2 regions of the Bradyrhizobium sp. ma5 genome follow, and region 2 is predicted to be linked to the other one. Evidence: predicted binding sites of a transcription regulator. Region 2 holds the regulator's gene; the other holds the start of a gene.
The links. The regulator LexA, encoded in region 2, represses DNA repair genes until DNA is damaged. The targets are predictions, from matches to a motif close to TGTTCNNNNTGTGTTCNG.

Region 1: the regulator LexA is predicted to act here: its motif matches at 2,566-2,583, upstream of ruvC (crossover junction endodeoxyribonuclease RuvC).

Annotation. Positions count from the first base shown of each region.
Region 1 is NZ_CP170156.1:8,010,523-8,014,936, reverse strand. Features, by position in the region: gene ACE103_RS37830 (methyl-accepting chemotaxis protein) at 1-1,434, opposite strand, end outside; gene ACE103_RS37825 (YebC/PmpR family DNA-binding transcriptional regulator) at 1,638-2,384, shown strand; gene ruvC (crossover junction endodeoxyribonuclease RuvC) at 2,614-3,141, shown strand; gene ruvA (Holliday junction branch migration protein RuvA) at 3,138-3,755, shown strand; gene ruvB (Holliday junction branch migration DNA helicase RuvB) at 3,949-4,414, shown strand, end outside.
Region 2 is NZ_CP170156.1:4,833,492-4,837,905, reverse strand. Features, by position in the region: gene ACE103_RS22415 (ComEC/Rec2 family competence protein) at 1-1,164, shown strand, start outside; gene ACE103_RS22410 (hypothetical protein) at 1,175-1,402, opposite strand; gene ACE103_RS22405 (hypothetical protein) at 1,564-1,992, opposite strand; gene lexA (transcriptional repressor LexA) at 2,235-2,939, opposite strand; gene glp (gephyrin-like molybdotransferase Glp) at 3,184-4,395, opposite strand.

The DNA of each region.
Region 1 (4,414 bases), 3.2 Mb from region 2:
GAGCAGAGCGGGCAGCGCGCGATCCGCCCAATCCAGCATTTTGGTGCGGTGCTGCACCGGGTTGGTGCCTGCGATCTCGACATAGTCGGTGTCGAACATGTCAGCGATCGTGATCGCGCCGCTCGCCAGTCCGTTCTCGAATAGCCTGCTCAGCGCGCGGCCGGCTTCCATCGCCCGGGTGACGAGTTCGGCGTTCTCCTCGTGGATCGCCCACATCCGGTCTTCGATCTTTTCGCGCAATTCGGCGGTCGCGGCCTCGAAGCGCGCTTGCGTGCCGGCCTTGCTGCGGTCGCCGATCCTGATCCGGCAGGCGCCGACGTCCTGCAAGGTCGCGGTCAGCGTCTCATGGGTCGGCAGCTTCTCGGCATCGGGGCCCCCGATCAGGATGCCGTCCATCGCGATCTCGTAGACCGGCGCGGTGACGATGCCGCGCGCGGTCGTGATCTCGATTGTGAGGCTGCAGGGCAGGCGCTCGTTCTTGCGCGGATCGCCGCGCTCGTCCTGGCGCAGCAGCACCGCGCAGCGCGCCTTCAGCTTCTGGGCGAACGCGGTCACCGCCTTGCCGGCCTTCGCGACATTGTCGCCATGCGCGGCGGCTTCCTGGGTCGCCGAATCGATCTCGCCGGCGCTGGTGCCGACCGAGACGATGAAGTGGGAGGCGGAGGCCGCGTTCTGGCCCATCTCGCCGGTGATCTGGTTCTGCTCGGCGACGGCGCCGTTGACGTTCTCGAATACCGGACGGATCTTTTCGATCGCCTGCGAGATGCGGTGGACGGCGTCTGCCGATCCGGTGGCGTCCTTTTGCAACGCCTCGATCTTGCGGGTGATCTCTTCCGTCGCGCTCTGGGTCTGTACCGCGAGCGCCTTGACCTCGGTGGCGACCACCGCAAAGCCCTTGCCGGCCGCGCCGGCGCGCGCCGCTTCAATGGTCGAGTTGAGCGCCAGCAGCGTGGTCTGCCGCGCGATCTGCGCGATCAGATTGACGACATTGCCGATCGCGGCCGAGGATTCGCGCAGCCGATCGACATTGGCGGTGGCCTCGCGCGCCGCCGCCGCGGCGTCGTCGGCGAGCTGGCTCGCGCTGCGCACCTGCGCCCCGATGCCTTCGGCGGAATGGGTGAAGCGGTCGGCGGCTTCGGAGAACGTCGTCGCGGTGCTCTGCGCATCGCTGCTGCGGCCGGTCAGCGCGTCGGTGCGGGCGCGGATGGTCGCGAGCTTGGCTGCCGTCGCCTCGGCGCCGTCGGCCACCGAGCCCGCGGCGCGCTCAAGCTGGCGGATCATCGCCCCGAGCTCGAGTTCCAGCAGCTCCAGGATTTCCTTTGACGAATCCTTGGCCGAATCAGTCTCGGTCGAGGCTTCAGCCGCGGTCGGAACCTGCGCGGCGGCCGACGCAGCCGGCGCCGGCTCTTGCTTTCGAAACAAACCGAACGCCATGGGGGGCTCTTGGAAAGTTGCGGCGGGATGGGGCGATCCTCGCATCCGGGCATGAAGTCATGGTTAACAAGTGCCTCATATTCCGGCTTGCGGTAGTATTCTCGGGCCGGACGGCCCCTGCCGACCTTTGATTTTGACCGCCAGGGGCCTATAAGGCCGCGTTTTCCACCCCTGTTCAGACCCTACGCTCGAAGAGACGTCGCATGGCCGGCCATTCCCAATTCAAGAACATCATGCACCGCAAGGGCCGGCAGGATGCCCAGAAGTCGAAGCTTTTCGGCAAGCTGGCCCGCGAAATCACCGTGGCGGCCAAGCTCGGCACCCCGGACCCGGCGATGAACCCGCGGCTGCGCGCCGCTGTGGTCGCGGCCCGCGCCGAGAACATGCCCAAGGACAATATCGACCGCGCCATCAAGAAGGCGATCGGCGGTGAGGGCGAGAACTATGACGAGATCCGCTACGAGGGCTATGGCCCCGGCGGCGTCGCTGTCATCGTCGAGGCGCTGACCGACAACCGCAACCGCGCCGCCTCCGACATCCGCTCCTTCTTCACCAAGTCGGGCGGCAATCTCGGCGAAACCGGCTCGGTCGCCTTCATGTTCGACCACACCGGCATCATCGAATACGACGCCAAGGTCGCTTCCGACGACGCGATGCTGGATGCCGCGATCGAGGCCGGCGCCGATGACGTGGTCTCCAGCGAGGCAGGTCACGAGGTCTATGCCTCGCAGGACACCTTCCGCGAGGTCGCAAAGGCGCTGGAAACGAAGTTCGGCGAGCCGCGCAAGGCGGCGCTGACCTGGAAGCCGCAGAACACCGTCGCGGTCGACGACGAGACCGGCGAAAAGCTCTTGAAGCTGATGGACCTGCTCAACGAGCACGACGACGTGCAGAACGTATACGCCAATTTCGAGGTGTCCGACGCGCTGCTCGCGAAGATGGGCGGCTGACAGCCTCGTTGATGGTCTCAAACTCCGCTGTCATCGCCCGACTCGATCGGGCGATCCAGTATTCCAGAGACCGTCATCTGATCCGAGAGGCCGCGGGGTACTGGATCCCCCGCTTTCGCGGGGGATGACGAGCAAGGGCGGGATGATGAGCGGGGCCGACGGCGACCGCGGCAGGGGACGAACTTCCGTTTGTGTTTCGTTCTCGCAGGCTAGGCGGTATCACTTCCCCATGACATCGCAGCCGATTCGCTCTCCCGTCCGCATCATCGGTATCGATCCGGGTCTCCGCCGCACCGGCTGGGGCGTGATCGAGACCGAGGGCAACCGCCTGGTCTATATCGGCTGCGGTTCGGTCGAACCGCCGGAAGATCTGCCGCTGGCGAGCCGGCTGCTCGCAATCCATGAGGGGCTTGCCGCCGTGCTCGGCGACTACCGGCCGGCGGAGGCCGCGGTCGAGCAGACCTTCGTCAACAAGGACGGCGTTGCCACGCTGAAGCTCGGCCAGGCCCGGGGCGTCGCCATGCTGGCGCCCGCAATGTTCGGTATCTCGGTCGCCGAATACGCGCCGAACCAGGTCAAGAAGACCGTGGTCGGCGCCGGTCATGCCGAGAAGAACCAGATCCAGGTAATGCTCAAGATCCTGCTGCCGAAAGCCGAGCCGCCGTCCGCCGACGCCGCCGATGCGCTCGCGATTGCGATCACCCACGCCCATCACCGCCAGAGCATCGCGCTGCGCCTCAGGGTGGCGAACCTATGATCGGCAAGCTCAAGGGCCTGATCGATTCCTATGGCGAGGATTACGTGATCCTCGATGTCGGCGGCGTCGGTTATCAGGTGCATTGCGCGAGCCGCACGTTGCAGGCGCTGCCACAGCCGGGCGGGGCGGCCGTGCTTTCGATCGAGACCTATGTCCGCGAGGACCAGATCAAGCTGTTCGGCTTCCGCTCGGATCTCGAGCGCGAATGGTTTCGTCTGTTGCAGACCGTGCAGGGCGTCGGCGCCAAGGTCGCGCTCGCGGTGCTCAGCACGTTGCCGCCGACCGATCTCGCCAATGCCATTGCGCTGCGCGACAAGGCGGCGGTGGCGCGGACACCGGGGGTCGGGCCGAAGGTCGCCGAGCGCATCGTCAGCGAATTGAAGGACAAGGCGCCGGGCTTTGCCGATGTCGATCCCGCGGTGGTGCAGTTGTCCGGCGCGATCGACAGCAACCGCGCGCCGCGCCCGGTCACCGACGCGATCTCCGCGCTGGTCAATCTCGGCTACGGCCAGCCGCAGGCCGCCGCCGCCATCGCCGCCGCCTCGCGCAGCGCCGGCGAGAGCGCCGAGACCGCGCAGCTGATCCGGCTGGGGCTTAAGGAATTGTCGAAGTGAACCTGCGCTCGATATCGTGCATCATTCACGCTGGGCGCGTCACTGCGTTCCCTCCCCCCTTGCGGGGGAGGGTTAGGGAGGGGGGTGCCGCGGCGGCAGTCTTCGTGTGGCCCCCCTTCCCCAACCCCTCCCCACAAGGGGGAGGGGAGCCTAACCACCACCGACGTGGCTTGCGTTGTATTGGTCTGCGAACATGAACACGCCCTCGCGCATCGTCACGCCCGAACGCCGCTCCGACGATGTCGGCGACACCGCACTGCGTCCGCAGTCGCTGACGGAGTTCGTCGGCCAGGCGCAGGCGCGCAAGAATCTCTCGATCTTCATCGAGGCCGCCAAGAAGCGCGGCGAGGCGCTCGATCACGTGCTGTTCGTCGGGCCTCCGGGCCTCGGCAAGACCACGCTGGCGCAGATCGTCGCGCGCGAGCTCGGTGTCGGCTTCCGCGCCACCTCCGGTCCCGTGATCGCGAAGGCCGGCGACCTTGCGGCGCTGCTTACCAATCTGGAAGAGCGCGACGTGCTGTTCATCGACGAGATCCATCGCCTCAGCCCGGCGGTCGAGGAAGTGCTCTATCCCGCGATGGAGGATTTTCAGCTCGATTTGATCATCGGCGAAGGCCCTGCGGCGCGCTCGGTGAAGATCGAACTGTCGAAATTTACTC
Region 2 (4,414 bases):
ATCGTCGACCGCCGCGCGATCACCTTCCGCACGCTGGCGGTGGCGGCGCTGATCGTGCTCGCGATCGCGCCGGAGGCGCTGGTGCATCCGAGCTTCCAGATGTCGTTTGCGGCGACCCTTGGGCTGGTGGCGCTGGTGCAGATCGGGCTGCCGAACCTGCTCGCGTCGCCGGACCATTCCGCGACCGCGCGGGTTGCACTGTGGGGCGGGCGTGAGCTCACGATGCTGATGCTGGCCTCGCTGGTCGCAGGGCTCGCGACGACGCCTTACGCCGCGTTCCATTTCCATCGCGTGACGCCCTACGGGCTGCTGGCGAACCTCGCGGCGATGCCGGTGGTGTCGGCGGTCGTGATGCCGGCCGGGCTGCTCGGGCTGCTCGCCATGCCGTTCGGCTTCGACGGCGTGTTCTGGGCGATCATGGGGTTCGGCATCGACTGGATGATCCTGGTGACGCAATGGGTCGCGGCGCTCCCGGGCGCGGTCGGCCGGATGGCGGCGTTCGGGGTCGGGCCGATGATCGTTGCAAGCGCCGGCCTGATCCTGCTCGGGCTGTTGCGTTCGCAGCTGCGCTGGTCGGGCGCCGTGCTGCTGGTGGTGGCCTCGGTCTGGGCGGTGCGGGTGCCGCAGCCGGACGTTCTGGTCTCCGCCGACGGCCGCAATGTCGCGGTGCGGGGCGGCGACGGCCGGCTGCATCTGATGCACAGCGCGAAAGACGCCTTCCTGGTCAAGGAGTGGCTGGTGGCGGATGCCGATGCGCGGACCGCCACGGACGCCTCGCTCGGCCAGGGCGTCTCCTGCGATCCGAGCGGCTGCGTGACGCAGGGTCCCGGTGGCGCCTTCGTCGCGCTGGCGAGCCGGCCCGAGGCTCTGGCCGACGACTGCGAGCGTGCGGCGCTGATCGTGAGCGCGCGACCGGCGCCGAAGGATTGCGCGGCCTCGGTGATCGATGCCGAGCGGTTGCGGCGCCACGGCGCGCTGGTGCTGCGGCGCATCAGGGACGGCTACGCCATCGACGCGGTCAAGCCCGGCGGGATCGACCGGCCGTGGTCACCGGCGGTTCCCGGCGATGGCGAGAGCGAGACCACGCTGCGCACACCTGCCAGCGCGCCGCGGCCCGCCGTCGATGCGACACCGGCCGAGACCGATTTGCAGGGCGAAGACTAGCCGCCCAGGATTAGCCATTGTCGGGTGAGGGGCCGGTCGGCAGCTCGAACAGGCCGAGATGGAATTCGTCGGAGTCGGGGCCGGCGTCGGGCTTCTTGACGAGGGTGAAGGAAGCCTCCGGGAATTGCTCCCAGACCTTCAGGTCGTCAGCCGTCACCGTCAGCCAGCCGAACCGGAACATGTAGCGGCCCGGCTCCGTGACGCGTCCAGCCTTTTGCCATGTGACCTTGTCGACCACTGAGCAGGTTTCCGTGAGTGCACGTCCTCCGTACCCAATGATGCGCCAAGGCGCGCGCCGACGCAATTCTCCTGCTGCGCCCCGGAGCCCGGCGTCCGGGGTCGCTCGAAATCGGTTAGGTCCTTCGCCGCCGGATTACTCATTCCGCGGCGACGATGCGTTCAACCCAAAAACAGCGACGCAAATGCGGAGGGCCGCCGCTCCACAACCTTCGGCTTCTGCTCGACCGGCGGATGCAGCGCCGGCAATTGCAGCACGCTGACGCGTTGTCCCTCGACCAGCTGGGTCACCAGCACATGGCTGCCGTCGGGGAATTCGACCGCGTCATGATGGCGATCGGGAACGTCGGGCTCAACCTCGTTGAACACGCCGACGCGGAAATTCATCGTCTTGGTCCAGATCCAGCGGCTGTCGTAGCGAACGTTCTCGGCGAAAGCGAGCTCGGTGCCCGGCAGCATGCAGACCGCGACAGTCGGATCGTTCTCCGAAGCAAAGCCGCGGGTCGACGTGCCGCGGAAAGTCGTGGTGATCAGCGTCTCTCCAACAATGGCGGGGCGCGACGCCACGGCGTGCAGACTATAGTCACACATCGGATGGCTCCTCTATTCGAGGTAGCGACCCGTGCCTCTCCTTGAGGCATAGGGCCTCTACCAGAGTGGACGATAGCGAACGAGTGTCTCCTCGTTTCTAGGCGATTGTACGACTGCTCGACGAAACGCCCCGATCACAAACACGCGACGCTGCGTGAGAGGTATCGGAGCGCATCGGGCAGGCCGCACGTTACGCTATCTTTCAAGGAACGATCCGATGTGTTGCTCGTTCCCTGCCGCCATCAGTATTTGCGATAGAGGCCGATCAGCTTGCCCTGGATGCGGACCCGGTTCGGCGGCAGGATGCGCACTTCATAGGCGGTATTGGCCGGCTCCAGCGCGATCGATGCACCGCGGCGGCGGAAGCGCTTCAGGGTGGCTTCCTCCTCGTCGATCAGCGCCACCACGATGTCGCCGGTGTTGGCGACGTCGTTGCGCTGGATCAGCGCCATGTCGCCGTCGAGGATGCCGGCATCGACCATCGAGTCGCCGCGCACTTCCAGCGCATAGTGCTCACCGGCGCCGAGCATGTCGGGCGGCACGCTGATGGTGTGGCTGCGGGTCTGCAGCGCCTCGATCGGCGTACCGGCGGCGATCCGGCCCATCACCGGGACCGCGACCGGACGGTTGCCGTCGTCCTCGGCGATCGGCGGCGAGCTGCTGCGCTTGCCAAGGGTGCCTTCGATGACGCTCGGGGTAAAGCCGCGGCGGCCGTTGCCGCTGCCGGCCGAGAGCTCGGGCAGCTTGATGACCTCGATGGCGCGGGCGCGGTTGGGCAGGCGGCGAATGAAGCCGCGCTCCTCAAGCGCAGTGATCAGGCGGTGGATTCCGGACTTCGAGCGCAGATCGAGCGCATCCTTCATCTCGTCGAACGAGGGCGGTACGCCGGCCTCCTTCAGACGTTCATTGATGAAACGCAGTAGTTCGTACTGTTTGCGCGTGAGCATCTCGAGTATTCCCCCGGTTGGTAGCGTCGTTCGATTCCGAGACTCTTCAGGTGGGCCTGCAGGCGGGGCCTGACCTCAGGAGCGCGGTGCTCGGTACAAGCGCTTCCTGGATGGTCTCCCGTTTGTAGACACCAGTACTCGAAACAAATCATGAACGGACACTATATGTTCGATATGTGTTCCGCAACCACTTAATTTCCGGTGAACGTAACGGGCAAGCGCTCAAGCGATGCCGTCTGCGCCGTCACTCGGGCAGTGTCAGGATCTCGCATTCGCTGCCTTTGCCGGCGGCAGGCGCAAACGGCGGACGCACGAGAAGTGCCCGTGCCGCAGCGAGATTCCCGAGCAGGGACGAGTCCTGCTGCATGACAGGCGTTGCGATCAGCGTGCCGTCGTCGCGCGCCTCGAGGCGTGCGCGCAGATAGTCCTCGCGCTGGTCGTTGGCGGCGAGGTCGCGGCCGAGCAATGCGCTGGCGCGGGCATGATGGACAGTCTTTTGGCCGCTCAGCGCCCGAATCAACGGCACCAGAAACAGGAAGGCACAGACATAGGAGGACACCGGATTGCCGGGCAGGCCGATCACTCGCATCGCCCCTAACCGGCCATGCATCATCGGTTTGCCGGGCCGCATCGCGATCCGCCAGAACGCCATCTTGACGCCCTCGGCCTCCAGCGACTGCTTGACCAGGTCGTGGTCGCCGACCGAGGCGCCGCCGGTCGTGATCAGGATGTCGGCGCCGGTCTCGCGCGCCCGGCGGATGCCGGCGGTGGTGGCTTCCACCGTGTCGGCGGCAACCCCGAGATCGACGGTGTCGGCGCCTTCGGCGCGCGCCAGTGCCCGCAGCGCGTAACCGTTGGAATAGACGATCTGGCCGGGACCGGGCTCCGAGCCCGGCATCACCAGTTCGTCGCCGGTCGCCAGCACCGCGACCTTCGGGCGGCGGTGCACCGCGAGCTCCGGATAGTTCATGGCGGCTGCCAGCGACAGCGCGCGGTCGGAGAGGCGGCTGCCGGCGGCGAGCAGCACGTCGCCCTCACGGAAGTCGACGCCGGCCGGGCGGATGTGCCGCCCGGCGGCAGCCAGCTCGGTGATCGTGATGTGGTCGCCGTCGACGGCGGTGTCTTCCTGGATGATGACGGCGTCGGCGCCATGGGGGACCACGCCGCCGGTGAAGATCCGAACCGCTTCGCCCGGGCCTACCGTCCGCTCGAACGGCCGGCCGGCGGCGACTTCGCCGATCACCTTGAGCCGGGCCTTCAGATCACCAGCGTCGGCCGCGCGCACGGCATAGCCGTCCATCGCCGACATCGGCTGCGGCGGCTGGGTGCGCCGCGCGGCGAGGTCGCGCGCCAGGGTGCGATGGTAGGCGGCATCGAGCGCGACCATCTCCTCCGGCAGCGGGTCGGCGCCGGCAAGGACGGCGGACAGGGCATCGGCAACCGGCATCAGGGCCACGCTCAGAGCTCCTCAATTC